4 regions of the Streptomyces sp. NPDC026377 genome follow, and region 2 is predicted to be linked to each of the others. Evidence: riboswitches for the same ligand, from Rfam matches in the RefSeq annotation. Region 2 holds a riboswitch; each other region holds the start of a gene.
What was found. Region 2 has a riboswitch for cobalamin ahead of ACZ4MU_RS30185 (prenyltransferase/squalene oxidase repeat-containing protein). Riboswitches for the same ligand answer to the same signal wherever they lie in the genome.
Positions count from the first base shown of each region.

Region 1: another riboswitch for cobalamin. It lies ahead of nicT (Nickel transporter NicT); the one in region 2 lies ahead of ACZ4MU_RS30185 (prenyltransferase/squalene oxidase repeat-containing protein).
Region 3: another riboswitch for cobalamin. It lies ahead of ACZ4MU_RS10420 (cobalamin biosynthesis protein); the one in region 2 lies ahead of ACZ4MU_RS30185 (prenyltransferase/squalene oxidase repeat-containing protein).
Region 4: another riboswitch for cobalamin. It lies ahead of ACZ4MU_RS05560 (ribonucleoside-diphosphate reductase subunit alpha); the one in region 2 lies ahead of ACZ4MU_RS30185 (prenyltransferase/squalene oxidase repeat-containing protein).

Region 1 covers NZ_JBVHPV010000017.1:10,471-17,381, reverse strand. Annotated here, with positions in the region: gene ACZ4MU_RS28280 (helix-turn-helix transcriptional regulator) at 1-103, opposite strand, end outside; gene ACZ4MU_RS28275 (NAD(P)H-binding protein) at 246-1,085, shown strand; gene nicT (Nickel transporter NicT) at 1,078-2,355, opposite strand; cobalamin riboswitch at 2,354-2,560, opposite strand; gene ACZ4MU_RS28265 (peptidoglycan-binding domain-containing protein) at 2,715-3,062, opposite strand; gene ACZ4MU_RS28260 (alpha/beta hydrolase) at 3,314-4,426, opposite strand; gene ACZ4MU_RS28255 (LysR family transcriptional regulator) at 4,884-5,777, shown strand; gene ACZ4MU_RS28250 (LPXTG cell wall anchor domain-containing protein) at 5,901-6,380, shown strand; gene ACZ4MU_RS28245 (RNA polymerase sigma factor) at 6,433-6,911, shown strand, end outside.
Region 2 covers NZ_JBVHPV010000019.1:117,679-124,589, forward strand. Annotated here, with positions in the region: gene ACZ4MU_RS30175 (cytochrome P450) at 1-1,070, opposite strand, end outside; gene ACZ4MU_RS30180 (steroid 3-ketoacyl-CoA thiolase) at 1,340-2,509, shown strand; cobalamin riboswitch at 2,731-2,852, shown strand; gene ACZ4MU_RS30185 (prenyltransferase/squalene oxidase repeat-containing protein) at 2,963-4,198, shown strand; gene ACZ4MU_RS30190 (SCO2322 family protein) at 4,195-4,872, shown strand; gene ACZ4MU_RS30195 (energy-coupling factor transporter transmembrane component T family protein) at 5,011-6,183, shown strand; gene ACZ4MU_RS30200 (ABC transporter ATP-binding protein) at 6,180-6,911, shown strand, end outside.
Region 3 covers NZ_JBVHPV010000004.1:7,462-14,372, reverse strand. Annotated here, with positions in the region: gene cobN (cobaltochelatase subunit CobN) at 1-135, opposite strand, end outside; gene ACZ4MU_RS10425 (cobyric acid synthase) at 132-1,640, opposite strand; gene ACZ4MU_RS10420 (cobalamin biosynthesis protein) at 1,637-2,566, opposite strand; cobalamin riboswitch at 2,623-2,820, opposite strand; gene ACZ4MU_RS10415 (hypothetical protein) at 2,927-3,151, opposite strand; gene ACZ4MU_RS10410 (inorganic phosphate transporter) at 3,180-4,439, opposite strand; gene ACZ4MU_RS10405 (class II aldolase/adducin family protein) at 4,660-5,319, shown strand; gene ACZ4MU_RS10400 (alpha/beta hydrolase) at 5,395-6,519, shown strand; gene ACZ4MU_RS10395 (hypothetical protein) at 6,841-6,911, shown strand, end outside.
Region 4 covers NZ_JBVHPV010000002.1:321,419-328,329, reverse strand. Annotated here, with positions in the region: gene ACZ4MU_RS05565 (ribonucleotide-diphosphate reductase subunit beta) at 1-192, opposite strand, end outside; gene ACZ4MU_RS05560 (ribonucleoside-diphosphate reductase subunit alpha) at 192-2,570, opposite strand; cobalamin riboswitch at 2,700-2,823, opposite strand; gene mctP (monocarboxylate uptake permease MctP) at 3,062-4,669, opposite strand; gene ACZ4MU_RS05550 (DUF3311 domain-containing protein) at 4,690-4,944, opposite strand; gene ACZ4MU_RS05545 (GntR family transcriptional regulator) at 5,147-5,911, opposite strand; gene ACZ4MU_RS05540 (extracellular solute-binding protein) at 6,195-6,911, shown strand, end outside.

The DNA.
Region 1 (6,911 bases), on a different contig from region 2:
CGGTGCGTTCGGACACCCCCAGCTCCGCCGCGACCTCGCGCGCCGTCACCCGCCCCCGTGTCTGCAGGAACAACAGGGTCGCCACCAGTCGATCGGCTCTCATGCCGGTCATTCTCTTTCGGAAAGTGGCCAGGAGATGGCCAGTTCTGTTCCGAGGATGAGGACAGACCGAGCGCGGACGGATCAGCGGGACGATCGCGGGCCGCACCGCCGCGCCATCGCCTCACAACCACCAGGGAGAGAACATGATTGTGGTGACCGGAGCCACCGGGAACGTCGGACGACACCTCGTACGGCACCTCGCCTCGGCGGGCGAGCGGGTGACCGCCCTCTCCCGCCGGGCCCCCACGGGCGACCAGCCCGCCAACGTGCGTTTCCAGCAGGCCGATCCGGCCCGGCCCGAGAGCCTCGAGCGCCCGCTCGACGGGGCCGAGGCGCTGTACCTCCTCGTCCCCGGGAGCGGTGACGGCCTCGACCCGTACGCCATCCTGGACACGGCGCGAGCCGCCGGGGTCCGGCGGCTCGTCCTCCAGTCCTCGCAGGCCACCGCGACCCGCCCGGACTCCCCGGCGCACGGCCGGCTGCGCGCCTTCGAGGACGCCGTACGGGGGTCGGGCCTGGAGTGGACGGTCCTGCGGCCCAGCGGATTCGCCTCCAACGCCTTTCTGTGGGCGCCCTCGATCCGCTCCGAGCGGACGGTCACGGCACCCTTCGGTGACGTCGCCCTGCCGGTCGTCGATCCGGCCGACATCGCCGCGGTCGCCGCCCTGGCCCTGTGTGCGAGGAGCCACGCGGGCCGGACGTACGAGCTCACCGGGCCGGCCCCGGTCTCACCCCGTGAGCAGGCGCGGACGATCGGCGACGCGCTGGGAGCGCCGGTGCGGTTCGTCGAGCAGAGCCGGGCCGAGGCGAGGGAGACGCTGCTGCGATTCATGCCGGAGCCGGTTGTCGAGGGCACGCTCGGCATCCTCGGCGAGCCCACGCCCGGGGAGCGGCGCGTCAGCCGGGACGGGGAACGGCTCCTGGGCCGGGCCCCGCGTTCGTTCGCCGACTGGGCGGCGGAGAACGCCCCGGCCTTCAGCTGACGGCGTCCGGGGCGGGCGCGGGCGCGGCACCGTCCCGGGGCGCGGGGATGGCCGCGTCGTCCCCGTCGCGGGGGCCGGGCGCGACATCGTGGCCGGGGCCGGACGCGGCCTGGTCGCGGACGGCACCGGGCCGGGTCCGGCCCGGCGCTTCGGTGGCCGCGGCGGTGCGCACCGCCCACCGCTGCTCGACCCTGGCGAACCGCCAGTACGCCAGCGCCGCCGCCCACACCGCGACGAAGAGGCCGACGATGATGAACCCGACGTTGTCCAGGTCGAGGCCCGCGACCCACCCGGTGACGGCGTCCCGCAGATCCAGCTTCTCGTGCAGCACGCCCACCAACTCGATCGTGCCGATCAGGAAGGCCACCGCGATGGAAAGACCGGTGATGGTGAGGTTGTAGAACACCTTGCGCACCGGGTTGGAGAACGCCCACTGGTAGGCGAAGTTCATGAAGGTTCCGTCGATGGTGTCGAACAGGCTCATCCCCGCCGCGAAGAGCAGCGGCAGACACAGCACCGCGTACCAGGGCAGCCCGGCGGCGGCGCCCGAGCCCGCCATCACCATCAGGGTGACCTCGGTGGCGGTGTCGAAGCCGAGGCCGAAGAGGAAGCCCAGCGGGTACATCTGGCCGGGCCGGGTGATCGACTTGGTGAAGCGCCCCAGGAGGCGGTTCATGAACCCCCGGGAGTCCAGGTGCTGTTCCAGCTCCGCCTCGTCGTACGTCCCGGCGCGCATGGCCCGGAACACCCGCAGGATGCCGACGAGGGCCAGCAGGTTGAGTGCGGCGATGAGGTAGAGGAACGATCCGGAGACGGTCGTTCCGACCAGGCCGAGGGTCTGGTGGGTGGGTGAATCGTCGTTCATCAGGGTGCCCGCGAGCTGGGCGCCTCCGGCGACCAGCGCCGCCATGACGACCACGACGCTGGAGTGCCCGAGGGCGAACCAGAAGCCGACCGAAACCGGGCGCTTGCCGTCGGCCATCAGCTTGCGGGTGGTGTTGTCGATCGCGGCGATGTGGTCGGCGTCGAAGGCGTGCCGCATCCCCAGGGTGTACGCGGTGACGCCGAGTCCGAGGCCGAACGTCTTCGAGCCGACCTCGTAGTGCTCGGGCACCACGAGCAGGAAGAGGATGCCGAACGCGACGACGTGCAGGGCGGCGATCACCGCCAGCAGCCATGCGGTACGTACGGTGTCCTCACGTCGCCAGTGGAATGTGGCGGCAGGGGTGGGCAGGGTCATTCGTTCACGCTCCAGCACCTCGTGGATCATTACGCGAGATGCCGTGGCCGGTCTCCTGGCTTCCGGGTGTCGCACCGTCCCCGCCTTCCCAGCGACCTCACGGCCACCAGTGGCACAACGGGACGGGCTACCCGAAGCCGTTCATGGCCTGAACGACATGGGGCCCGATCACAGTGGCGAGGGCCGCTCCGGTCTTGCACCGGTCTTCCCGAACACCACGGCTCGCCAACCGTAGGTGCGACCCGCCCCACCTGCAAGTCTGGCTGCGGGCGCGGGTATTGCAGATCACATTCCGGGCAGGACGTCGGGGCACCCGGCCGGGTTGCGAGCGGCACCCGTGGTGTCGGCCGCGGCCCCCGGCCGGGGGCCGTCGGCGCTCCACCCGCCTCTCAGACGCAGGAGTGGTCGAGCAGACCGGCCCAGGTGCGGGGGCCGACCAGGCCGTCCACATCATGGCCGCGGTAGCCGCAGACGTACTGGAAGGACTTGACCGACTTGGTGGTCCCGCTGCCGAAGATGCCGTCGACGCGGGTGCGGAAACCCTGGTCGGTGAGCCGCTGTTGCAGGAACCTCACACAGGTTCCGGTGTCGCCCTGCGAAAGGAACGGCCTGCTCTGCGCGCAGCCGGCGGCGCTCGACGCGGCCGGGGCGGCCGCCTCGGCGGGGGCGAGCATGCCCGCCCCGCCCAGCACTCCCGCGCTGACCAGCGCGACGACAAGGATCCGTACCTGTTTCATGGGGCCTCCCGTTGGCAGGGCGACGACGTGTGGCGTGCACACGTGTCGCCGGGCTGCGACGGCGGACCGGTGCGCCGCCGCCGGAAGGGCCACGCTAGGGAGAGGGGTGGCCGCGAGGCGTCGCACAGGGGGTGGAGATATCTCCTGCAACCAGAGCGGTAGGCGGCCCGGCCCTCCACCCGGTGCGGCAGCCGAGCCGCGCCTGCCGGTCGGAAGGTCGCACGGTCCGGCCCCGTGCTTCTCCCTCCGCCTCAGGACGCCGGTGTGGGCCCCTCGATCTGTTCGCTGATCCACTGCATGCTGCTCGCGTCCATCCCCTTCACATACGTCACCGCGTTGTGCCGTCCGCCCCGGATGACTTCGAGGTGGGTATGGATGGGGCCCTTGTTTCCGTAGGTGGCGATGTACTTGTTCACCTTGGGGATGACGGACGACTCCTTCGTGCCGTACTGGAAGGCGAGGTACACGTCCGGTCCCCTGGCCGCGATCAGCCGCTTGGAGAGCACCTCGGGGTTGTTCTCCGCCTTCTCCTTGGGGTGGCCGTTCCACAACGGGGAGTCCGGGACGATGTCGGGGCCGGAGGCGATGACGGCCTTGAACTTGTCGGGGTGCTTGAGGACGGCCTTGAGGCCGGCGAAGCCGCCGGAGGAGGAGCCCATGAAGGCCCAGCCGTCGCGCGACTTGATCGTGCGGAAGTTCTGCCGCATGAGGTCGGGCACGTCCTCGGTCAGCCAGGTGCCCATCCTGGGCTGGCCGGGGATGTCACTGCCGTCCCAGTAGAGACCGCCGTCGTCCGGCTTGGGGTTCAGCACCGGCATGGCCAGCAGGAACGGTTTGCCCTTGCCCTCGTCGGCCCACTTGGAGATGGACGACTCCAGCTTGAGGTTGTTGTCCATCCAGTAGTTGTTGGGGAAACCGGGCCCGCCGGGGAGGGCGATCAGGACGGGGAAACCGCTCTTCTCGTACTTGGGGTCGTCGTACTGCTTCGGCGCCCAGACCCACACCTTGCCCGTGAAGCCCGACTTCTTGCCGGTGATCTTCACGACGCCGACGTGCGTGCCGTCACCGAGCGTGCTGGAGATCTTGAAGTCGGCGGCGGGCCCGGTCGGCATCAGGGTCTTGGAGTCCACGGGCTTCTGCGGCGCGGCGCCGGGTTTGCTGTCGATCTTGCCGTACGAGATGGGATCGCCCTTGTCGGTGAAGGGGGGTATCTCGAAGTAGCTCATGACCGGCCACGCGATCGCCCCCACCAACCCCACGCAGACCACCACGAGAAGCCATCGCCGGGCCTTGGAGGCGCGGCGGTGGCCCCGGGACTCGTACGTCTCGGCCCCGTCCCTGGTCCTGGTGGTCGCGTGCGACATCGATGACTCCGGCTTGCTGCGGCCCCTCGGGGCACGACGGTCGTGTTCCGCCTCCGGGGATGGACAAAACAGATGCAAGGGTTCCAAATTTGCCAAACTGTGATCAACGTTTGACGGGGAGCGGACCGACACGGACAGTAACGGAACACCGGATCGCCACGCCCGACGCGCCCAGGCGGAGCAGATCCGCGAGCGGCTGGGCTGACCACTGGGGTTGGCGGCGCGGGGCGGGAAACGGCCCCGGAATACGGAACCCGCACTGACGACTCGTCAGGTCACCGGAGCAACAGATCCGCGACCGGGGTCGGCACCCTCCGTGGGGGTCCGCCGTCCGGGTCCGGATCCCGGACGGCGCCCACGGACGGGTTGCCGCCCCGGACCAAATCCTCGCGGGCCCAGGAACCCCAGTCAATCCTCTGGTTTTCTTTCGAACGCCCAAGGAATACCTTGGGGTTTTATGACTCTCGATGATCTCCGCGTCTTCGTCGCCGCCTGCGAGACCGGCAATCTGAGCGCTGTGGCGCGCGATCTGTCCCGTACGCAGTCGGCGGTGAGCCAGCACGTCAAGCGGCTGGAGGCCGAGCTCGGCCTGCCCCTCCTGGAGCGGCGCCCCCGCGGGGTCGCCCCCACCCAGGCGGGGCGGATCCTCCAGCAGGCCGCCGCGCAGGGCATCGGCCACATAGAGCTGGCTCTGCGTCAGCTCCGCCAGCTCGGAGAAGGCGTCGGCGGCACCGTGCGGATCGCCACCGGGGCCACCACCGTCCGCCACTTCATGTCCGACGCGGTGGTGCGCTTCCGGGGCGCGCACCCCCACGTCGGCCTGGAGTTCCGTACCGAGAACTCCAGCCGCGCCTGCGTCGACGCGCTCGCGGCGGGGGACTCCGATCTCGCCTGGATCACCATCGGCCCGCCCGTACGGGGCATCGAGCAGCGGCCGGTCATCGAGCTGCCCTGGGTCCTCGCCGTCCACGCGGACGACCCGCTCGCGGACAGGAGCAGTGTCGAACCGGCCGACCTGGCCGCGATCCGCCACATCCAGCTGCCCGCCGACTCCCGGTCCCGGCACCACCTCGACCGGCAACTGACCGGTCTGGACGTCAGCCTGGCCTCGACCACCAGCGTGGCGGACTGGGACACCGCGATCCTGCTGGCCGAGCTGGGGCTCGGCCACGCCGTGGTGCCGGCGCTGCCCGGGTGGACCGCCTCGGCCCCGGGCGCCGTGCGTTTCGTACCGCTGCCGGCGCTCCCGCCGCTGGCCGCGGGCTGGGCGGTGCGCCAGTGGGACGCGCTGGGGCCGCTCGCCCAGGAGTTCGCTGGCACCGTCGTGGACACGCTCACGGGCACGGGGTGACGGGGGGCACCGAACGGGTGCGAAAACTTTCTCCGGTTCGTCGGCAACCCCGGCCCGCGCCGCACGTCGTCAGGGGTGAAGGGCGTCGTCCGACGCCCTTCGGCCGACCTGGAGACGTACTACGTGAACACCACGAAGCACCAAAGCCGCACCTACGCGCGCGGGGCCGCCACCGCCGGACTGCTGGCCGCGCTCGCGCTGCCCGCTCTGGCCGGTACGGCCCACGCCGACGGCGGCACGCAGCCGCGCCACCTGGCCGGCAGCGGCCCCGCCCCGGCGTCCGCCGAACCGACCCTGGCGCCGTCCACCGCGCCCCAGCGCCCCGCACCCGCCAAGCCTTCCGTTTCCCCCGGCGGGCAGCCCTCCGCCGCGCCCAGCACGCCCCCCGGCACACCGGAGCCCGCGGCGCCCCCGACGAAGGCCCCGGAGGAGGCTCGGCCCAGTGCCGAGCCCTCCACCGCACCCTCCTCGTCGACGCCCCAGGACGAGCTGGCCCATACTGGCTCGTCCAAGACCAACACGGTCCTGGGTGCCGGAGCGGGCGCGCTGATCGCCGCGGGCGCCGGGACCGTCTACGCCGTCCGGCGGCGGCAGAACCACTGAGGCGCAGGACGGCCCCGCCGTGCGGGGCCGCGCCGTTCCACCCGAGGAAGTGATGGAGTACACCGCCGTCCGGTATCCGGCGCCGCCGGGGCGTCTGGGCCCGCGCGCCTTTCTGCACTGGCTGCTGCGCCGGGACCGGCTGGCCACCGGCCCGGAGCGCCCCGCCGTCCTCGGCGGGTACGGCCCGCTCGGCGGGTACGGCCCGCCCGCCCCGCGGCCGACCGTCAGCGAGCTCTACCACGCGCACCGGCTGCGCATGGTGCACCTCGCGGTGATGCTCGTGGACGACCGGGCCACGGCCGAGGACGTGGTGCAGGACGCGTTCACCGCGCTGTACCGGCGCCACGGCGAGGAGATCGCCGAGGTCGACAACGCGCTCGCCTATCTCCGTACCGCCGTGGTCAACGCGGCCCGATCGGTGCTGCGCAGGCGGCGCACGGCGCGCGCGTACACCCCTCCGCACGAGGCCGACGCGCCCTCCGCCGAGGAGCGGGTCGTCCTCGACGAGGAGCACCGCGAAGTACTGGCCGC
Region 2 (6,911 bases):
AAGCCGAGGTGGGGGTTGGGGTCGCGGAGGATGTCGAACCGCTCGGGCTCGTCGAAGAGTTCGGGATCGTTGTTGGCGGAGGAGTAGAACAGGCCGACGCGGTCACCCGCCTTGATCTTCTCGCCGCCGAGCTCGGTGTCCTGGACCGCCGTACGCTGGAAGGACACCACGGGTGTCGCCCAGCGCACGATCTCCTCGGCGGCGGTCTCGGGACGCTCGCGTTTGTAGAGTTCCCACTGGTCGGGGTGGGTGAGGAACGCGTGCATGCCGTGGCTGATGGCGTTGCGGGTCGTCTCGTTGCCCGCGACCGCCAGCAGGATGACGAAGAAGCCGAACTCGTCGGCCAGCAGGTTGCCCTCGCCCTCTGCGGCGACCAGCGTGGAGACGATGTCCTTGGCTGGGCACTCCTTGCGCGCCGCCGCGAGGTTCATCGCGTAACTGACGATCTCCATGGCGGCTTCGGCGCTGATCTCCTCGGTGAGGGCGTACTCGGGATCGTCGTACGCCGCCATCTTGTTGGACCAGTCGAAGATCTTCGTACGGTCCTCCTGCGGTACGCCGATGAGTTCCGCGATCGCCTGGAGCGGCAGCTCGACGGCGATGTTGGTGACGAAGTCGAAGGAGTCGCGGCCTCGGGAGGCGGCGAGGGCCGTGTCGACGATCCGGCGGGCGCGGTCGCGCAGGGCTGATTCCAGCGAGCGGATCGCGCGCGGGGTGAAGCCGCGCTGGACGATCTGGCGGACGCGGGTGTGTTCCGGCGGGTCCATGTTCAGCATGATCAGCCGCTGGGCCTCGATCTGGTCACGGGTGATGTTCTCGTTGAAGCGGATGATCGCGGTGTTGGTGGTGGAGGAGAACAGCTCCGGGTGGGTGGAGACGTATTTGACGTCGGCGTGCCGGGTCACCACCCAGTAGCCGTCGTCGCCGAAGCCGGCGAGACCGTGGGGCTGCGAGCACCAGAAGACCGGGGCGGTCTGCCGCGCCTCGGCGAACTCCGGGTACGGGACGCGGTCCTGGAGCAGGTCGGGGTCGGTGAAGTCGAACCCCTCGGGAAGGTGGGGGCAGCGCATCGGCAGCTCCATCCGGTCGGCACGTTCGGACACGTTCCTGACGATCCATCAGATTTGCCTGAAAGGTAGTAACGGGTTCTACAAGTCGCAAGGGTGCGGGGGGTGTTCGTTCTCGCGCGGGAGCGCGCGCGGTACGTGCACAACCCTTGCGTACCGGGGGTAGCCCTCACCAGACTGCAAGCGGAACTAGAACGCGTACTAGTTCGGTCCGCAGCGGCTCCGGGAGGCCCTGCGGCCGGGCTTGGAGTCGTTGAGGAGAGGACGAGCTCATGGCCGCGGAACCCGTCATCGTCGAAGCCGTACGCACGCCGATCGGCAAGCGCGGAGGCGCTCTCGCCAATCTCCACCCCGCCTATCTGCTCGGCGAGACCTATCGGGAGCTGCTGGGGCGTACCAGGATTCCCGCGGACTGCGTGGAGCAGATCGTCGGCGGGACGGTCACCCACGCCGGCGAGCAGTCGATGAACCCGGCGCGCAACGCGTGGCTGGCGATGGGGCTTCCGTACGAGACGGCGGCGACCACCGTGGACTGCCAGTGCGGCTCGTCCCAGCAGGCGAGCCACATGGTTGCGAACATGATCGCGGCGGGGGTGGTGGATGTGGGGATCAGCTGCGGGGTGGAGGCGATGTCGCGGGTGCCGCTGGGGTCGGGGTCCAAGCACGGGCCGGGCAAGCCGTTCCCGGACGAGTGGAACGTGGACCTGCCCAACCAGTTCGAGGCGGCGGAGCGGATCGCGCGGCACCGGGGGCTGACGCGCGAGCGCGTCGACTCGCTCGGGCTGCTCTCGCAGGAGCGGGCGGGGGTGGCGTGGGCGGAGGAGCGGTTCAAGCGGGAGACGTTCGCGGTGCAGGTGCCGACGACGGAGGAGGAGCAGGCGGCCGGGCAGGGGATGTGGCGGCTGGTGGACCGGGACGAGGGGTTGCGGGACACCTCCATGGAGGCGCTGGCCCGGCTGAAGCCGGTGATGCCGACGGCGGTGCACACGGCCGGGAACTCCTCGCAGATCTCCGACGGGGCGGCGGCGATCATGTGGGCGTCGAAGCGGATGGCGCGGGCGCTGAAGCTGCGGCCCCGGGCGCGGATCGTGGCGCAGGCGGTGGTGGGGGCGGATCCGCACTTCCATCTGGACGGGCCGATCGATGCGACGCGGGCGGTGCTGGGGAAGGCGGGGATGTCGTTGCGGGACATCGACGTGGTCGAGATCAACGAGGCGTTCGCGTCCGTGGTGCTGTCGTGGGCGCAGGTGTTCGACCAGGATCTGGAGAAGGTGAATGTGAATGGGGGGGCTATTGCGCTGGGGCATCCGGTGGGGGCTACGGGGGCTCGGTTGTTGACTACTGCGCTGCACGAGTTGGAGCGGGGGGGTGGGGAGGTGGGGTTGGTGACTATGTGCGCGGGGGGTGCGTTGGCTACGGCGACGATCCTGCAACGCTTGTAGCGGGCCCCTCCCCGCCCCTTCCCCAAACCCTCCGGGGGTCCGGGCTCCGCCCGGGTCCGTTGCTCCCTGCGCCCCGGTGGGGGCTGGCCGCGCAGTTCCCCGCGCCCCTGAGCCCCGGGGCTTCGCCCGGGGCCCGCAGGCGAAGCGCCGGCCGAAAAGCGGTCGGCCGTCGGTCCGGCAGGGGGAGCCCCGGAGGGGGGGGGAGGGGGGCCGGTACAGTGAAGGGGTTGTTCATGACCGTATGGGGGGAAGCCGGTGCGAATCCGGCGCTGACCCGCAACCGTGAGCCGCCACCAGAACCCCGCGGCGAGCCGGACCACCCCGACGGACATGACCGGCTCAACGGCCACCGGCAAACCGTCGGTGACCGGCCCGTCGAGGTATACGGGACCGAAGCCGGCGTGCCCCCGCGCCCGCCCGCCCCGGCCCCCGCAGGAGAGGCACCGCCCAGCCATGACCGTACGCCGCTGCGCCGCAGCGATAGCCGCCCTCAGCGTCGTCCTCGGCGGCGCCGCCACCAGCACCGCTCCCGCCTTCGCCGACGGCACGACCCCGGGGCTGTACGGAACGAAGGACCCGGCGTACGACGGCGTCTGGCGGCAGTCGCTCGCCCTGCTCGCCCAGGGCACGGTCGGTGTGAAGCCCGCCGCCCAGGCGGTCACCTGGCTCACCGGGCAGCAGTGCGACACCGGCGGCTTCGCCTCCTACCGCGCCGACGCCGCCAAGCCCTGCGACGCCAAGACGGTCCTCGACACCAACGCCACCGCCGCCGCCGTCCAGGCCCTCGTCGCCCTCGGCGACCACACCGACGCCGTGAAGAAGGGCGTCTCCTGGCTGAAGACCGTCCAGAACGACGACGGCGGCTGGTCCTACAACCCCGGCGGCAAGAGCGACGCCAACTCCACCTCCGTCGTGATCGGCGCCCTCGCCGCCGCCGGTGAGAAGCCCGGCGACGCCAAGTCCGCCAAGGGCGGCAAGTCGCCGCTCGACGCGCTGCTCACCTTCGCGGTGCCGTGCGACGGCACGCCGGGCGCGGGCGCGTTCGCGTACCAGCCGGACCTGAAGACGGCCAAGCTGTACGCGAACGCCGACGCCAGCGCCGCCGCCGTGACCGCCGCGTACGGCAAGGGCCTCGCCGCGACCGCCGGTCAGGCCGACGCCAAGGGCACCGCCTGCGAGAAGCCGGCCACGCCCGAGCAGGCCGCGCACAACGGCGCCGCGTACCTGGCCAGGACCATGGCCAAGTCGGGCCACCTCAACTCCGCGATGCCGGGCGCCGAGAACCAGCCCGACTACGGCAACACCGCCGACGCCGTCGTCGCCCTCGCCGCCTCCGGCCAGGAGGCCCAGGCCAAGGCGTCCCTGAAGTGGCTGGAGAAGAACACCTCCGGCTGGGCCAAGGAGAACGGCCCCGCCGCCTACGCCCAGCTCGTCCTCGCCGCGAACGCCATCGGCGCCGACCCGAGGGAGTTCGGCGGCGCCGACCTGGTCGCCCAGCTGAACGCCACCGGCCCGGCCCCCGCGGGCACGTCCGCCGCCGAGACGGGCAAGGCGGCCAAGTCCGCCGACGCCGACAAGAAGGACGACTCCTCCGGGATGTCGGTGTGGTGGATCGTCGGCGTCTTCTTCGTCGCCAGCGTGGGCGTCGGCTTCCTGGTCAGCGCGCGCAAGAAGAACGCGCAGAAGTGACCTCGGTCCGCCGCAGCCGCCGGCCGGTCCCGGCCGGTTTCGCCGCCGCCTTCGTCTGCGCCCTCGCTCTCGCGCTGACGCTCGGCGCGGCGGCGGTGGCCGGGCCCGCCCGGGCCGCCGGGTACCGCTACTGGTCGTTCTGGGAGCGGCAGGGCACGACGTGGACGTACGCCACGCAGGGCCCGGCCACCGCGCACCCCTCGGACGGTGACGTCCAGGGCTTCCGCTTCGCGGTCAGCGCCGGCTCCAAGGACGCGGCGGCCCCGCGCTCGGCGGCGACGTTCGCCGAGGTGTGCGCGGCCACGCCCGCCGAGCCCGGCAGCAAGCGCGTCGCGTTCGCCCTGGACTTCGGCACCCCGCAGGACGCGCCCGGTGGCGAGACGCCCCCGGCGGCGCGGACGGCGTGCGCGCGGGTCCCCGAGAACGCGACGGCGGCGGACGCCCTGGCGGCGGTGGCCAAGCCGCTGCGCTACAACAGCGCGGCCCTGCTGTGCGCGATCGCGGGCTACCCGAGGACGGGCTGCGGCGAGCAGGTGTCGGGGATGACCACGCACAAGGCCGCACCGAAGACGTCCGACAGCGGCCCTTCGGTGGGCCTGCTGGCGGGCGGGGCGGCGGTCCTGGCGGTCGCCGCGGCCGCGCTGTGGCAGTCCCGCCGCCGCCACCGGAACTGACGGCGTACCCGACCGATGCCCACCGACGACGATCACCGCGAGCGGCCCACGCCGCCCTGCGGAAGGCCCCGCACGAATCCGGCCGGAGGCCCGGTGGCTGCCGCGGCCCCACAGCCGCAGGACGCGCCCGCCGGAGGCCTGGCGCCCCGGCGGCCCGTCGCCGAGCGGCGCCGCGTCCCGAGGCGCCCGGCCGCGCCCCGTGCCCCGTACGCCACCCGGGCCAACGCCCTGCACCCCGGGGCCTGGTGGCTCTGGGCGCTGGGGCTCGCCACCGCCGCCTCCCGCACCACCAACCCCCTCCTCCTCGCCCTCCTCGTCACCGTCGCCGGGTACGTCGTCGCGGCGCGGCGCACCGACGCCCCCTGGGCCCGCTCGTACACCGCCTTCGTCAAGCTCGGCCTCGCCGTCGTCGCCGTCCGGCTCGTCTTCAACATCGCCCTCGGCTCGCCGATTCCCGGCACCCACACCCTGCTCACGCTCCCCGAGGCCCCGCTCCCCGACTGGGCGAAGGGCATCCGCCTCGGCGGTCCCGTCACCGCCGAGGGCATGCTCTTCGCGCTCTACGACGGCGCCCGCCTCGCCGCCCTCCTCATCTGCGTCGGCGCCGCCAACGCCCTCGCCAACCCGGCCCGCCTGCTCAAGTCCCTCCCGGGCGCCCTGTACGAGGCGGGCGTGGCCGTGGTCGTGGCGATGACGTTCGCGCCGAACATGGTCGCCGACGTCGCCCGCCTGCGTACCGCCCGCCGACTGCGCGGCCGTCCCACCGGCGGGATCCGGGCGGTCCTCCAGATCGGACTGCCGGTCCTGGAGGGTGCCCTGGAGCGCTCGGTGGCCGTCGCCGCCTCGATGGACGCCCGCGGCTACGGCCGCACCGCGCACGTACCGGCCGCCGTCCGCCGCACCACCACCGTCCTCACCCTCGGCGGACTCCTGGGTGTCTGCGCCGGTACGTACGGGCTCCTCGCCGCCGAAGGCGCCCGCTACGGTCTGCCGGTGCTGCTCGCGGGCCTCGCCGCGGCGCTGGCGGGCCTGCGCCTGGGCGGCCGCCGCACGGTCCGTACCCGCTACCGCCCCGACCGCTGGGGCGCCCGCGCCTGGCTGGTGGCCGGTTCCGGCGCGGCGGTGGCGGCGGCCATGATCTGGGCGGGTACGTACGCACCGGACGCCCTGCACCCCGGCGTCGTCCCGCTCACCGCCCCCACGCTCCCGCTCCTGCCCGTCCTCGCCACCCTCCTCGGCCTGCTCCCGGCCTTCGTGACCCCCGCCCCGCACCCGGCCCCCGCCCCGCCCGACCGCCAGGAGTCCCGATGATCCGCTTCGACGAGGTGTCGGTCACGTACGAGGACCGCCCCGCCCCCACCGTCCGGGACGTCGACCTCACCGTCCCCGAGGGCGAGCTGGTCCTGCTGGTGGGTCCCTCCGGCGTCGGCAAGTCCACGCTCCTGGGGACGGTCTCCGGTCTCGTCCCGCACTTCACCGGCGGCACCCTGCGCGGCCGGGTCACCGTCGACGGCCGCGACACCCGTACGCACAGGCCGCGCGAACTCGCGGACGTGGTCGGCACGGTGGGCCAGGACCCGCTCGCCCACTTCGTCACCGACACGGTCGAGGACGAGCTGGCGTACGGCATGGAGTCGCTGGGCCTCGCCCCGCACGTGATGCGCCGCCGCGTCGAGGAGACCCTCGACCTGCTCGGCCTCGCGGACCTGCGCGACCGCCCGATCGCCACCCTCTCCGGCGGCCAGCAGCAGCGCGTGGCGATCGGCTCGGTCCTGACCCCGCACCCCAAGGTCCTCGTCCTGGACGAGCCGACGTCGGCGCTCGACCCGGCGGCGGCCGAGGAGGTCCTGTCCGTACTGCAACGCCTCGTCCACGACCTCGGCACGACGGTCCTGATGGCGGAGCACCGCCTGGAGCGCGTCGTGCAGTACGCGGACCGCGTGATCCTCCTCGCGTCGAGCGGCACGCCCCCGGTCCTGGGCACCCCCGCCGAAATCATGGCCACGTCCCCGGTCCACCCACCGGTGGTGGCCCTGGGC
Region 3 (6,911 bases), on a different contig from region 2:
CGCGCCCTCGATCAGCGCGGGCAGCTCCTCCGCCACGTCGATACGGGTCGGGTTGCCGATCCGGAAGGGCGCCCCGGAGGCCCGGGCCGCCAGCAGATCCGTGTCGGCGGTCGACAACAACAGCACAGTGCTCATGCGGGTGCTCCAGGTGCGATGAAGGGAAGTCCTGCGGGCGCGCCCTGCTCGATGAGCCGCAGCAGCGCGTCCGTGTCCGCGTGTTCTTCGATGAGGTCGCCGAGGCGGTCCAGCTGCTCCTCGCGCAGCACGCCGAACGACGTGTCCGGGGCGGGCACGAAACGCCGTCCCGTGGCGCTCGCGACCAGCTCCAAAAACCGTCGTCTGAATCCGTCGCTCTCAAGTGACCCGTGCCAGTGCGTCCCCCAGACCGCACCGACCCGGCATCCGTCCAAGAAGGCTTCCCCGCCCAGCACTTCGGCGACGCCGTGGTGGATCTCGTATCCCTCCACGGGCTCGCCCAGCGCCTCGCCGGTCGGCCGTGCAAGTGTCTTCTCGGCCGCGAACCGCACCCGCACGGGCAGCAGTCCAAGACCCGTCACGGAGCCCGTCCGTGACTCGACCTCGTCCTCGATGTGCTCGCCGAGCACCTGGAACCCGCCGCAGATCCCCAGCACCGGACGCCCCTCGGCCGCCCTGCGCGCCAGCTCCCGCGCCAGCCCCCGTTCCCTCAGCCACTCCAACGCCCGGACCGTGCCCCGGGTTCCCGGCACGACGACCAGATCCGCGTCGGCCAGCTCCTCGGGCCGGTCCACGAACCGTACGATCACGCCCGGTTCGGCGGCGAGCGCGTCCACATCCGTGAAGTTGGACATCAGCGGCACCGCGCACACCGCGACCCGCAGCACGTCCTCGCCGACCGGCGGCGCCACCACGGACTCGCGCACCGCGCCGCGCAGCGAGACGCGAAGGCCGTCCTCCTCGTCGATGCCGAGTCCGTGCGCGAACGGCAGGATCCCGTACGTGTGGCGCCCGGTGAGGCCGCGCAGCATGTCGATGCCGGGTTCGAGCAGCGAGACGTCGCCGCGGAACTTGTTGACGATGTACCCGGCGACCAGCGCCTGGTCCTCGCGGCTCAGCAGCGCCGTGGTCCCGAAGAACGAGGCGAACACCCCGCCCCGGTCGATGTCGCCGACCACCACCACCGGCAGCTTCGCGGCGCGCGCGATACCCATGTTGACGATGTCGGTGCGCCGCAGGTTGATCTCGGCCGGGCTGCCCGCCCCCTCGCAGATCACGGCGTCATATGTGCCCCGCAGGCGCTCCAGGCAGTCCACGACCGTGCCCAGAAGCGCCTCCTGGCGCCCGCCGTGGTAGCCGCGGGCGCTCAGTTCGCCCACCGGCCTGCCCATCAGCACGACCTGGCTCGAACGGTCGCTCCCCGGCTTGAGCAGCACGGGGTTCATCAGCGCGGACGGCTCCACGCGCGCCGCCTGCGCCTGCATCGCCTGCGCGCGCCCGATCTCCGCGCCCTCGCGGGTGACGAAGGAGTTCAGGGACATGTTCTGTCCCTTGAAGGGCGCGACCTTCACGCCCCGGCGCACCAGCCACCGGCAGATCCCGGCGGTGACGACGCTCTTGCCGGCGTCCGACGTGGTGCCCGCGATCAGCAGTCCGCCGCTCATGTCCGTACCTTCCTCACCGCGATCGCCACGCCCAGCGCCAGCCAGCCCACCCGGCGCGACAGCCGCACCGCCCGCTCGATGTCCGCCACTTCCACCGCCCGGCCGTCCCCGTTCAGCACCGGCCGGTGCTCGACGCGGCCGCCGTAGGAGAGGGTGCCGCCGAGCCGTACGCCCAGCGCCCCCGCGAACGAGGCCTCCACGGGCCCGGCGTTGGGGCTCGGGTGCCTGCCCGCTTCGGAGCGCCACGCGCGCGTGGCGGCGCGCGGCGCGCCTGAGGCCACGGCCGCGAGCGCGGCGGTGAGCCGGGCGCCCGGCCAGCCCGCCACGTCGTCCAGGCGCGCCGAGGCCCACCCGTACCGCAGATGGCGCGGCGAGCGGTGGCCGACCATCGCGTCCAGGGTGTTGACCGCGCGGAACGCCACCAGGCCCGGCACGCCCGCGAGCGCCCCCCACACCAGCGCGCCCACCACGGCGTCGGAGGTGTTCTCGGCGACGGACTCGACGACCGCGCGCGCGATGCCGGGCGAGTCCAGGGACTGCGGGTCGCGCCCGCACAGGTGCGGCAGCCGCGCGCGGGCCGCCTCGACGTCGCCCGCTTCGAGGGCCGCGCCGATCGCGCGGGCCTCCCGGCCCAGCGAAGTGCCGCCCACCACGGCCCAGGTGGCGGCGGCGGTCAGGGCGACGGAGGCGGCGGGGCGACGGCGTACGGCACGGGTGGCGAGCAGCGCGGCGCCCGCGGCGCCTCCGGCGCACACAGCTGTGTGCAGCGCGCCCCAGCCACGGTGGTCGCGCCACAGCGCGCGCTCCACGGCCGCCGCGGCACGGCCGAACGCGGCGACCGGGTGTCCGCGGCGGGGGTCGCCGAGGAGGAGGTCGCCGAGGAGACCGGCGGTGGCGCCGTACGCGAAAGTGCGATCGGCACGCATGGGGTCAGCCCGCCGCAACGCCGCGGGGAGCTCCGGTACGTCCGGGGGGTGCCGGCAACAGGCAGGCGCGCATGGCGGTATGTCCTCACTCAGGGTGTCCGCGCCCTGGTACGACGTCGACCGGCGGTGAGAGTTCCTGGCTCACGGGGATGCATTCCCCGATGACAGTGGCGGGACCGCGCCGGATTCGCACCGGCTTCCTCTTCTGCCGCCGTAAATGGCTCGGGCAGTCCACCATGCCCGGGAACGCCCGTCAACTCGCTGCTGACCTGCGACGGGAGAGTGTGCGCAGGCACACAGGAAACCGCCCCCCGGCAGGGCCGGAGGGCGGTTGTGGAGGGTGCGGCGCGGCTCGTCGGCCTACTTGGCGACGATCAGGTTGATGCCGTACGCGACGGCTGCCGCGCAGAGCGCGAAGCAGAGGTAGGCGGTGGTGCGGGCGACGGCGATGTTGCCCTTGCCGGCCGCCGCCGACTGCTGCTTGGCGAGACCGACGATCCCGACGGTGAACAGGCCCACCAGGCCGACGGTGACGATGAGGCTGACACCGAAGACGGTGCCGAGAGCTGCCCAGTCGATGTGCATGACGATTCCTTCGGGGAGCGCGGCCGGGTCAGACGACGGCCGGGCGGGCCGGGTCGGCGGGGGACGGCGCCGGGATGGTGGCCGTCAGGTCGACGGTCACGGCGGCGGCGGTGGGCGGCGGGGTGACCGCGGCGATCGCGGTGGTGACGACACCGGCGGGCTCGGCCGGGATGGCGGCCGGGGCGTTGGTGACGTCGTTGTGGTCGACCGGCTGGCGGCGCGACAGCTTCCAGATGAAGCCGGAGCCCCCGACCAGCAGGACCGCCACGAGGACGATGCCCCAGGTGCCCTGTCCGGCGAAGAACTCGGCGCCGGCGCCGACCAGGCCCGCGGCGGGCAGGGTCAGGCCCCAGGCGATGAACATCCGGGTCGCGGTGGACCAGCGGACCACTCCGCCCTTGCGGCCGAGGCCGGCGCCCATGACGGAGCCGGAGCAGACCTGGGTGGTGGAGAGCGAGAAGCCGATGTGCGAGGAGGCCAGGATGACGGTCGCGGCACCGGACTGGGCGGCGAAGCCCTGCGGCGGAGCCAGCTCGGTCAGGCCCTTGCCCATGGTGCGGATGATGCGCCAGCCGCCGAGGTAGGTGCCCATGGCGATGGCCATGCCGGCCGAGACGATGACCCACAGCGGGGGGTTGGCGCCCGGGTGCAGCACGCCGCCGGTGACCAGGGCGAGGGTGATGATGCCCATGGTCTTCTGCGCGTCGTTGGTGCCGTGGGCGAGCGAGACGAGACCGGCGGAGGCGATCTGTCCGGCCCGGTAGCCCTTGGCGGTGGCCTTCTCGGCCGCCGGGTCGGCGTTCCGGTTGATCCGGTACGTCAGCCGGGTGGCCAGCATGGAGGCGACGCCCGCGACGATCGGGGCGGCGACGGCGGGGAGCAGCACCTTGGTGACGACGGTCGAGCCGTTCACGGAGGACCAGCCGGCCGACATCACGGCCGCGCCGATCAGACCGCCGAACAGGGCGTGGGAGGAGCTGGACGGCAGCCCGAGCAGCCAGGTCACCAGGTTCCACAGGATGGCGCCGACGAGCGCCGCGAAGATGACCTCTGTTCGGAGGCCCTTCTCGTTGATGATGCCGCCGGAGATCGTCTTGGCGACCTCCACCGACAGGAACGCGCCGACCAGGTTGAGCGCGGCCGACATGGCGACCGCGGCTTTGGGCTTCAGGGCGCCGGTCGAGATGGTCGTGGCCATCGCGTTGGCGGTGTCATGGAAACCGTTCGTGAAATCGAACACTAGAGCTGTCACGACCACAATGGCGAGCAGCAGCGTGATGTGTTCCATTTACCCAGGCAATCGTTCGACGTCAGTGGCGCGACGAACGTAAGCAACCTGGATGAACGGAAGGTGAACTGGGCCGGACCGCACGGTGTATCCATCCTCTTCTTGGCCGGGATTTGGGGCGGGCGGTTACGGATGAAGCGCACATATCGGCCATAGAGCCCATGAGCGAGATTCCGCTCACCCCTCCGCCCCCGGCCCGGACCCTGCGAGGATCACTGCCATGGGAGAGCCGAACGACTCCGCCGCGACCGCCGAGGCCTGGGCCGAGCTGACCGCGACCGCACGCCGCACCGCCGAGGCGGGACTGGTGGTCGGAACCTCGGGCAACGTCTCCGTGCGCGTCGGGGACCTGGTGCTCGTCACCCCCAGCGGGGTGCCGTACGAGCGCCTCGGCCCCGATGACACCGTCGCCGTCGACCTCACCGGCCGCCAGGTCGCCGGCGCCCTGCGGCCCACCAGCGAACTCCCCATGCACCTCGCCGTCTACCGGAACACCGGCGCCCGGGCCGTCGTCCACACCCACGCCGTCCACGCCACGGCCGTCTCCACCCTGGTCACCGAGCTCCCACCGGTCCACTACATGACCGCGGCCCTCGGCGGCCCGGTCCGTGTCGCGCCCTACGCGCTGTACGGGACCGAGGAGCTGGCCGGGAACATGCTCAGCGCCCTCGACGGCCGCACCGGCTGTCTCCTTCAGAACCATGGCACGGTCACCTACGGAGCCACCCTTTCCCAGGCATACGACCGCACCGCTCAGCTGGAATGGATGTGCCGGCTCTGGCTCACCGCCTCCTCCGTGCCCGGCCGCACCCCTTCCCTGCTCTCCGCCGCCGACCTCGGCCGGGCCGCCGAGCAGTTCCGCGGGTACGGGCAGCGCTGACGTCCGGTACGCCACACGTGTCCCCCTGAGCCCCGCCCACTGGCCGTGGCGCCGCTTACTGCCGACACTGGAACCGTGCGCCCGGCTACAGCGACGGCAGCGGCCGTCACCACACTCATCGGCGTCGGCGCGGCAGCGGTGGCCGCCGGACGGTACGCGAGCGACGCGGCCCTCAAGGCGCCGCCGGGCCGCCCGCTGCCCGCCGACCCCGAGCTCACCGTGCACGCCACGGCGCCCGGACGGATCACCCTGACCCGCTGCCTGGCCTCGCTGCGGCCCGGTCTCTACGGCATCGAGGGCCCCGGCGTCCACGCGGTGATCGGCGAGGTCGTCGACGTGCCGCACGCCGCGGACACCGTGGTGCGCCGCCTGGAGCGGGTCACCCGGGGCAGCCCGCAGCCGGGTGACCGCGTCCGGCTCACCCCGCAGGTCCACCACGGCACCCCGGCCGAGGCACTGGGTCTGCGCCACGAGGACGTCGAGATCCCCGCGGAGCTCGGCGTGCTGCCCGCCTGGCTGGTGCCGGGCGTCCGCAGCACCTGGGTGATCACCGTGCACGGTCTGGGCACCACCCGGGAGCACCCGCTCAACGTCATGGGGTTCCTGCACCGCCACCGGCTGCCGGTGCTCGACCTCGCCTACCGGGGCGACGCCGGCGCCCCCCGCCCCCCGGGCGGCCTCGGCCACCTCGGCGACTCGGAGTGGCGCGACCTCGACGCCGCGATCCGCTACGCCGTACGCTCCGGCGCCCGGCACGTCATCCTGTACGGCTGGTCCACCGGCGCCACCATGGCGCTGCTCGCCGCCGCGAACTCCGGGATGCGCGAGCGCGTCCGCGGCGTCGTCCTGGACTCGCCGGTGCTCGACTGGGAGGGCACCGTGCGCGCCCTCGCCGTCGCCCACGGCGCCCCGAGCGCGCTGCTGCCGCTCGCCGTCCGGGCCGCGCAGGGCCGCACCGGCCCGCACGCCGGCCGGCTGCGCGGGGCGGCCGACCCGGCCGCCCTGAGCGTGCCGACGCTGGTCTTCCACGGCCCCGGCGACACCCTGGCCTCCTGGCCCCTCACCCGCCGACTCGCGGAACGCCGACCCGACCTGGTGACCCTTCACACAGTGCCGGACGCCCCGCACGCCGCGATGTGGAACGCCGACCCCGGCCGCTACGAGGAGGCCCTGCGGCGCTTTCTGACCCCGCTGATGTGACAGGCGGTGCCGAACGGCCCGTCAGTGACGCACGGGGCCCGCGGCGCCGCGCCGGCGATCAGGGCGCGTGTTCCGCTTCGGTTTTCGGGACGTCACCGCGAGGCGCGCTCCCGGGGCCCGCCGCCGCGTACGCCGCCGTGCCGGGCCCGCGCCGAAGGCAGGCGTCCGCCATTCCGTTTGGGCTTTCCGGCCGTCAACGGGAAGACTGCATCCGTGACGTCCCGGAAGCCTGAAGAGAAGTTGCCGCGAGACTCCAGACTGCGGCTTGTCCGCACACCGCACGCGAAGGACGCCCGGCCGCTCGCCAGCGCCCGCCGCGCCGTGAGCGACCGCCGCTCGCGGGCGTCCCGGCCGCCCGAGGGCACCCCGGCCCCCGCCGAACTGGCCCGCCA
Region 4 (6,911 bases), on a different contig from region 2:
CCGCCCGATCATGTGCTGCTCGCCCGGCGAGAGCTTGGCGAGGTCGGCGACGTCGGAGTGGAGGTCGACCTCCTCCACCGTCCAGGTGTTCTTGATCGCGTCCCGGTAGCGCTCGTAGAAGTCCGGGTAGCGCATCGGACGCAGGGTCAGCTCGAAGCCCGGGTCGAGCAGGTTCTTGTCGGTGGAGCTCATTACTGGCAGGCCTCGCAGGACTCGGGGTTCTCAAGGGAGCAGGCGACCGCGTCGGCGTCGGGGGCCGCCTGCTGGACGGGGATGGGGGCGCTGGCCTGCGCGGCGCGGGCGATGCGCGTGGCCGGGCGCGAGCGCAGGTAGTACGTCGTCTTCAGCCCCTGCTTCCAGGCGTACGCGTACATCGACGACAGCTTGCCGATGGTGGGCGTCTCCAGGAACAGGTTCAGCGACTGCGACTGGTCCAGGAACGGGGTGCGGGCCGCGGCCATGTCGATCAGGCCGCGCTGCGGGATCTCCCACGCCGTGCGGTAGAGCGCGCGCACGTCGGCGGGGATCCAGCTGAAGTCCTGGACCGAGCCGCTCGCCTCGCGCAGCGCCTCGCGGGACTGCGCGTCCCACACGCCGAGCCTCTTCAGGTCCTCCACCAGGTAGGCGTTGACCTGGAGGAACTCACCCGAGAGCGTCTCGCGCTTGAAGAGGTTGGAGACCTGCGGCTCGATGCACTCGTACACACCGGCGATGGAGGCGATGGTCGCGGTCGGGGCGATCGCGAGGAGCAGCGAGTTGCGCATGCCCACCGCGGCGATCCGCTCGCGCAGCGCCGCCCAGCGCTCCGGCCAGTTCAGCTCGACGTCGTAGTGGTCCGGGTGCAGCACACCGCGCGCCGTACGGGTCTTCTCCCAGGCGGGCAGCGGGCCCGACCGCTCGGCCAGGTCGCAGGACGCCTCGTACGCCGTGAGCATGATGCGCTCGGCGAGCTTCGTCGACAGGGCCTTCGCCTCGGGGGAGTCGAAGGGCAGGCGCAGCTTGAAGAAGACGTCCTGCAGGCCCATCGCGCCCAGGCCCACCGGACGCCACTTGGCGTTGGAGCGGCCGGCCTGCTCGGTCGGGTAGAAGTTGATGTCGACGACCCGGTCGAGGAAGGTCACGGCGGTGCGGACGGCCCCGTCCAGCCGCTCCCAGTCGATCTCGCCGGAGGCCAGCACGAAGGCGCCGAGGTTGACCGAGCCGAGGTTGCAGACGGCCGTCTCGCCGTCGTCGGTGACCTCCAGGATCTCGGTGCAGAGGTTCGAGGAGTGGACCGTGTGGCCGGGCTCCGCCGTCTGGTTGGCGGTCCGGTTGGAGGCGTCCTTGAAGGTCATCCAGCCGTTGCCGGTCTGCGCCAGGGTGCGCATCATCCGGCCGTACAGGTCCCGCGCCGGGATCGTCTTCTGGGCCAGACCCGCGGCCTCGGCCCTGCGGTAGGCGGCGTCGAACTCCTCGCCCCACAGGTCGACCAGCTCGGGCACGTCGGCGGGGGAGAACAGCGACCAGGTGCCGTCCGCGTCCACCCGGCGCATGAACTCGTCCGGGATCCAGTGCGCCAGGTTCAGGTTGTGCGTGCGCCGGGCGTCCTCGCCGGTGTTGTCGCGCAGCTCCAGGAACTCCTCGATGTCGGAGTGCCAGGTCTCCAGGTAGACCGCCGCCGCGCCCTTGCGCCGCCCGCCCTGGTTGACCGCCGCCACCGAGGCGTCCAGCGTCTTCAGGAACGGCACGATGCCGTTGGAGTGGCCGTTGGTGCCCCGGATGAGCGAGCCGCGCGAACGGATGCGGGAGTACGAGAGGCCGATGCCGCCCGCGTGCTTGGACAGGCGCGCCACCTGGTGGTAGCGGTCGTAGATCGAGTCCAGCTCGTCCAGCGGGGAGTCCAGCAGATAGCAGCTGGACATCTGCGGGTGGCGGGTGCCGGAGTTGAAGAGGGTGGGGGAGGACGGCAGGTAGTCGAGCCGGCTCATCAGCCCGTACAGCGAGGCGACCTCGTCCAGCGCGCGCACCGAGTCGTTCTCGGCCAGACCGGCCGCGACCCGGAGCATGAAGTGCTGGGGGGTCTCGATGACCTGGCGGGTGATCGGGTGCCGCAGCAGATAGCGCGAGTAGAGCGTGCGCAGGCCGAAGTAGCCGAAGCGGTCGTCGGCGCCGTCCGCGAGGGAGGTCGCGACCAGCGCGTCGAGGCGGGCCGCGTGCAGCCGCACGAAGTCGGCGGTGCGGTCCGCGATCAGCCCCTCGCGGTGGCCGACCTCGACGGAGTCGGAGAACGAGACCGAGCCCTGACCCGCGGCCTCCTCGGCGATCGTGAGCGTCAGCAGCCGGGCGGCGAGGCGGGAGTACGCCGGGTCCTCGGAGATCAGACCAGCGGCGGCCTCGGTGGCGAGCCCACGCAGCTCCGCCTCGTCCGAGCGCGCGTTGCGGCCGCGCAGCGCGGCGGCGGCGACACGGCCGGGGTCGGTGTCCGGCAGGTCGGCGGTGAGGTCGGTCAGGGTCCGCAGCAGGGCGGTCCCGGGGGCATCGGCCGACTCCTCGGCGATCGCTGAAGCGGGATCCGCAGGGGCGATGGTCACGTGGGGGCACTCCTCGCTCGGCACGGGGCCTCGGGGAGCGTGCGGGCACGCGGACACACCCCTTCGGGGGTACGCCGCGTCCACTTGCCCATTCCGCGAGGCCCTGGACGTCTGGCACCCGGGCCGGACGGCCAGGGTGCGCTGTCGGCAGGTCCTCGGACTGACCAAGTACGCAAATGCGTACCAGTACACCGTTGCGGGACAGTTCCGGATTTGCACCGGATTCCCCTGCGGCGACAGCGAGCATGAGCATACATCTTGTGCCGGGCTGTCGTGGTGCCCCCACATGTTGTGTCGCATCCGTACCGGAGTGTGTGTGCTGGGTAGTTGCTTCACCGCGGGCCGGCCGGGGCCTGTCGCGCGGTTCCCCGCGCCCCTGAGGGGAGCTGCGGATGCCGTAGGCCGGAACCGCGAGGCGGTCGTGGGCATTCCCCGGAGCCACGAAAACGGGCCGCCGGGTTTCCCCGGCGGCCCGTCCAACGTCGTTCGGCTCAGTGCGTCGAGCCCGCCGTCGCCGGGGGCAGTTCGACCTCCACGCCCGGGTCGCCCGCGTCCGCCGTGTAGTCCCGCGGGGACGTCTCGTCGACCCCGTCGGGGGCCTTCACGGCCCGCAGGACGAGCGTGAGAACCACCGTCACCGCCACGTTCAGGACGAAGGCGGTGAGGCCGATGTAGCCGATCTCACCGATGGCGGGGATCTCCTTGGAGCTGCCGCCGAAGTGCTTCTGGGTGGGGGAGGCGACCCCGTACGCGGCGAGCGTGCCGTACACCATGCCGGCGGCCCAGCCCGCGAGCAGCGCCCAGCGGTGGAACCAGCGCGTGAACAGTCCGCCCACCAGCGCGGGGAAGGTCTGGAGGATCCAGATGCCGCCGAGCAGCTGGAAGTTGATCGCGACCGTCTTGTCCATGGTCAGGACGAAGACCAGCGCGCCCACCTTCACCAGGAGCGAGACGATCTTGGAGACCTGCGCCTCCTGCTTCGGCGTGGCGTCCGGCTTGATGAAGTCCCGGTAGATGTTGCGGGTGAACAGGTTCGCGGCCGCGATCGACATGATCGCCGCGGGGACGAGGGCGCCGATGCCGATGGCCGCGAACGCCACGCCCGCGAACCAGTCCGGGAACATGTCCTCGAAGAGCTGCGGGATGGCCAGCTGGCCGTTCTTGACCTTGACCCCGGCGGCGATCGCCATGAAGCCGAGCAGCGCGAGCAGCCCCAGCATCAGCGAGTAGAGCGGCAGGATCGTGGTGTTGCGGCGGATCACCTCGCGGCTGCGGGAGGAGAGGGTCGCCGTGATGGAGTGCGGGTACATGAAGAGCGCCAGCGCCGAGCCGAGGGCCAGCGTGGCGTAGGTCCACTGGCCCGCGTCGCCGGGGACCAGCGCGCCCGTGGGCTTGCCGGCCGCGTTGGGCGTCTCGAACTTGTGCCGGGCCGCCGCGAAGATGTCGTCGAAGCCGCCGAGCTTGACCGGGATGTAGATGATCGCCACCAGGATGACGATGTAGATCAGCGTGTCCTTCACGAACGCGATCAGCGCGGGGGCGCGCAGACCCGAGGAGTAGGTGTACGCGGCGAGCACCGCGAACGCGATCAGCAGCGGCAGGTCCTTGACGAACCAGTTGCCGGAACCGCCGACGCCCATCACGTCGAGCACCGCCTGGATGCCGACGAGCTGGAGCGCGATGTAGGGCATCGTGGCGAGGATGCCGGTGACCGCGACCGCGAGCGAGAGGCTCTTGGAGCCGAACCGGCCGCGGACGAAGTCCGAGGTCGTCACATAGCCGTGCTTGTGCGAGACCGACCACAGCCGCGGCAGGAAGGTGAAGATGAGCGGATAGACCAGGATCGTGTACGGCACCGCGAAGAACCCGGCCGCGCCCGCCGCGTACACCGCCGCCGGGACCGCGACGAAGGTGTACGCCGTGTAGAGGTCGCCGCCGAGCAGGAACCAGGTGACCCAGGTGCCGAAGGAGCGGCCGCCCAGGCCCCATTCGTCGAGGCTGTGCTCGTTCTCGGCGCGGCGCCAGCGGGCGGCCATGAAGCCGAGGACCGTGACGGCGAGGAAGAAGAAGATGAAGACGCCGAGCGCGACGCCGTTCACCCCGTCGCCTGCTGCGAGAGTCACTTGCCCTCACCCGCCTTGCGGCCCTGCTGGTCGCGCTGCCACAGCTTGTACGCGAGCATCGTGAGCGCGGTGGAGATGACCACCCACAGCATCTGGTACCAGTAGAAGAAGGGGATCCCGGCGAGTGCCGGGTCGGCCTTCGCGTACGAACCGACCCACAGCATCGCCACGAAGGGCGCGATCAGGCAGAGCGCGATGACCACGCGCACCGGCGTGATCACCGCTCTCGGCGTTTGCGTTGTTTCCGGCATGGTGGCTTTCGTCCCCTCGCAGTGCTCACCTGTTGCAATGCGCACGAAATCTAGGGGACGGAATCCCGCCATGGAAGACCTGTACCGGATACCGGACGTCAGCCGGTGAGGAGGGTCGGTCCGTGGGCCGCTTGAGGCGGGCCACGCTGTGTTGTCCCGGGGGTAACCCCCGGACCCCCAGCCGGTCGCGGGCCGGGCCGCCTCAGTCCGTCGGGCGCTTCAGTCGCGCGACGAACTTGTAGCGGTCGCCGCGGTAGACCGAGCGCACCCACTCCACCGGCTCGCCGTCGCCGTCCAGGGAGTGCCGGGAGAGCATCAGCATCGGCAGGCCCACGTCCGTGCCGAGCAGTCCGGCCTCGCGCGGGGTGGCCAGCGACGTCTCGATGGTCTCCTCGGCCTCGGCGAGCCGCACTCCGTACACCTCGTTGAGGGCGGTGTAGAGAGAGGTGTACTTGACGAGCGAGCGGCGCAGCGCGGGGAAGCGCTTGGCCGACAGGTGGGTGGTCTCGATCGCCATCGGCTCGCCGCTCGCCAGGCGCAGCCGCTCGATGCGCAGCACCCTGCCGCCCGCGGCGATGTCGAGCAGCCCGGCGAGCGTGTCGTCGGCCGTCACATAGCCGATGTCCAGGAGCTGCGAGGTGGGCTCCAGGCCCTGGGCGCGCATGTCCTCGGTGTAGGAGGTCAGTTGCAGGGCCTGGGAGACCTTGGGCTTGGCGACGAAGGTGCCCTTGCCCTGGATGCGCTCCAGGCGCCCCTCGACCACCAGCTCCTGGAGGGCCTGGCGCACGGTGGTGCGGGAGGTGTCGAACTCGGCGGCCAGCGTGCGCTCGGGCGGCACCGGGGTCCCCGGCGGCAGGGTCTCCGTCATGTCGAGCAGATGCCGCTTGAGGCGGTAGTACTTGGGCACGCGAGCGGTCCGGGCGCCGGGGCCCGCCTCTGTCTCCGTACCGCTCCCGTCGGTGGCCATGGCCCGCCTTCCCGAGTGCTGCGCTGCTGCCGTCACCGGCTCCTCCGTCTGTCGCGGCTCACATGGTGGCACGGACCGGTCACGGGTCGTCGCCCTCCCTCAGGTGTCGGTCCGATAACGGACGCGACAGCCCTTCTTATACACCCTTGACACCCCTAAAGGTCTAGGCCAAGCTCCGGGTACTGGTCTAAACCATTAAAGACCAGGTCCCAGCCCCACAGGCAGTACACGTCGTATGTCTTCGCGGTGGGCGGGGGGTTGCAGCATCCCTGAGGAGGGTGGCGTGAAGCGCAAGCTCATCGCGGCGATCGGCGTCGCGGGCATGTTGGTCAGCATCGCGGCGTGTGGCTCCGACGACAAGAAGGACGGGGCCGAGGGCGGGGACGCCAAGCAGCTGACGGTCTGGCTGACGGTCGACGCGCAGAAGAACTGGCCGGACCTGGTCAAGGCCGCCGACGACGCGATCGTCGCCAAGCACCCGGGCCTGAAGATCAACCACGAGTACTACGGCTGGCCGGACAAGAACGCCAAGCTCGACGCGGTGCTCGCCACCGACAAGGCCCCCGACGTGGTCGAGATGGGCAACACCGAGATGCTCGCCTACTCGGTCAAGGGCGCCTTCGCGGAGATCGACCCGTCGAAGTTCGACAACTCCTCCGCCTGGCTCGACGGCCTCAAGGCGTCGGTCACCTACGACGGCAAGACCTACGGCGTCCCCTACTACGCCGGTGGCCGCACGGCGACCTGGCGCAAGGACGTCGCCGCCGAGGCCGGCGTCACCGCCACCCCGAAGACGTACACCGAGCTGACCGCCGACCTGGACAAGATCCAGGCGAAGAAGGGCGACAAGTTCAGCGCCTGGTACCAGCCGACCCGCGACTGGTACGCGGCCATGTCGTACGTGTACGACGCCGGCGGCTCCATCGCCAAGGAGGACGGCGGGAAGTTCAAGGGGAACCTGTCCTCGCCGGAGTCCCTCAAGGGGCTGAACGAGTACAAG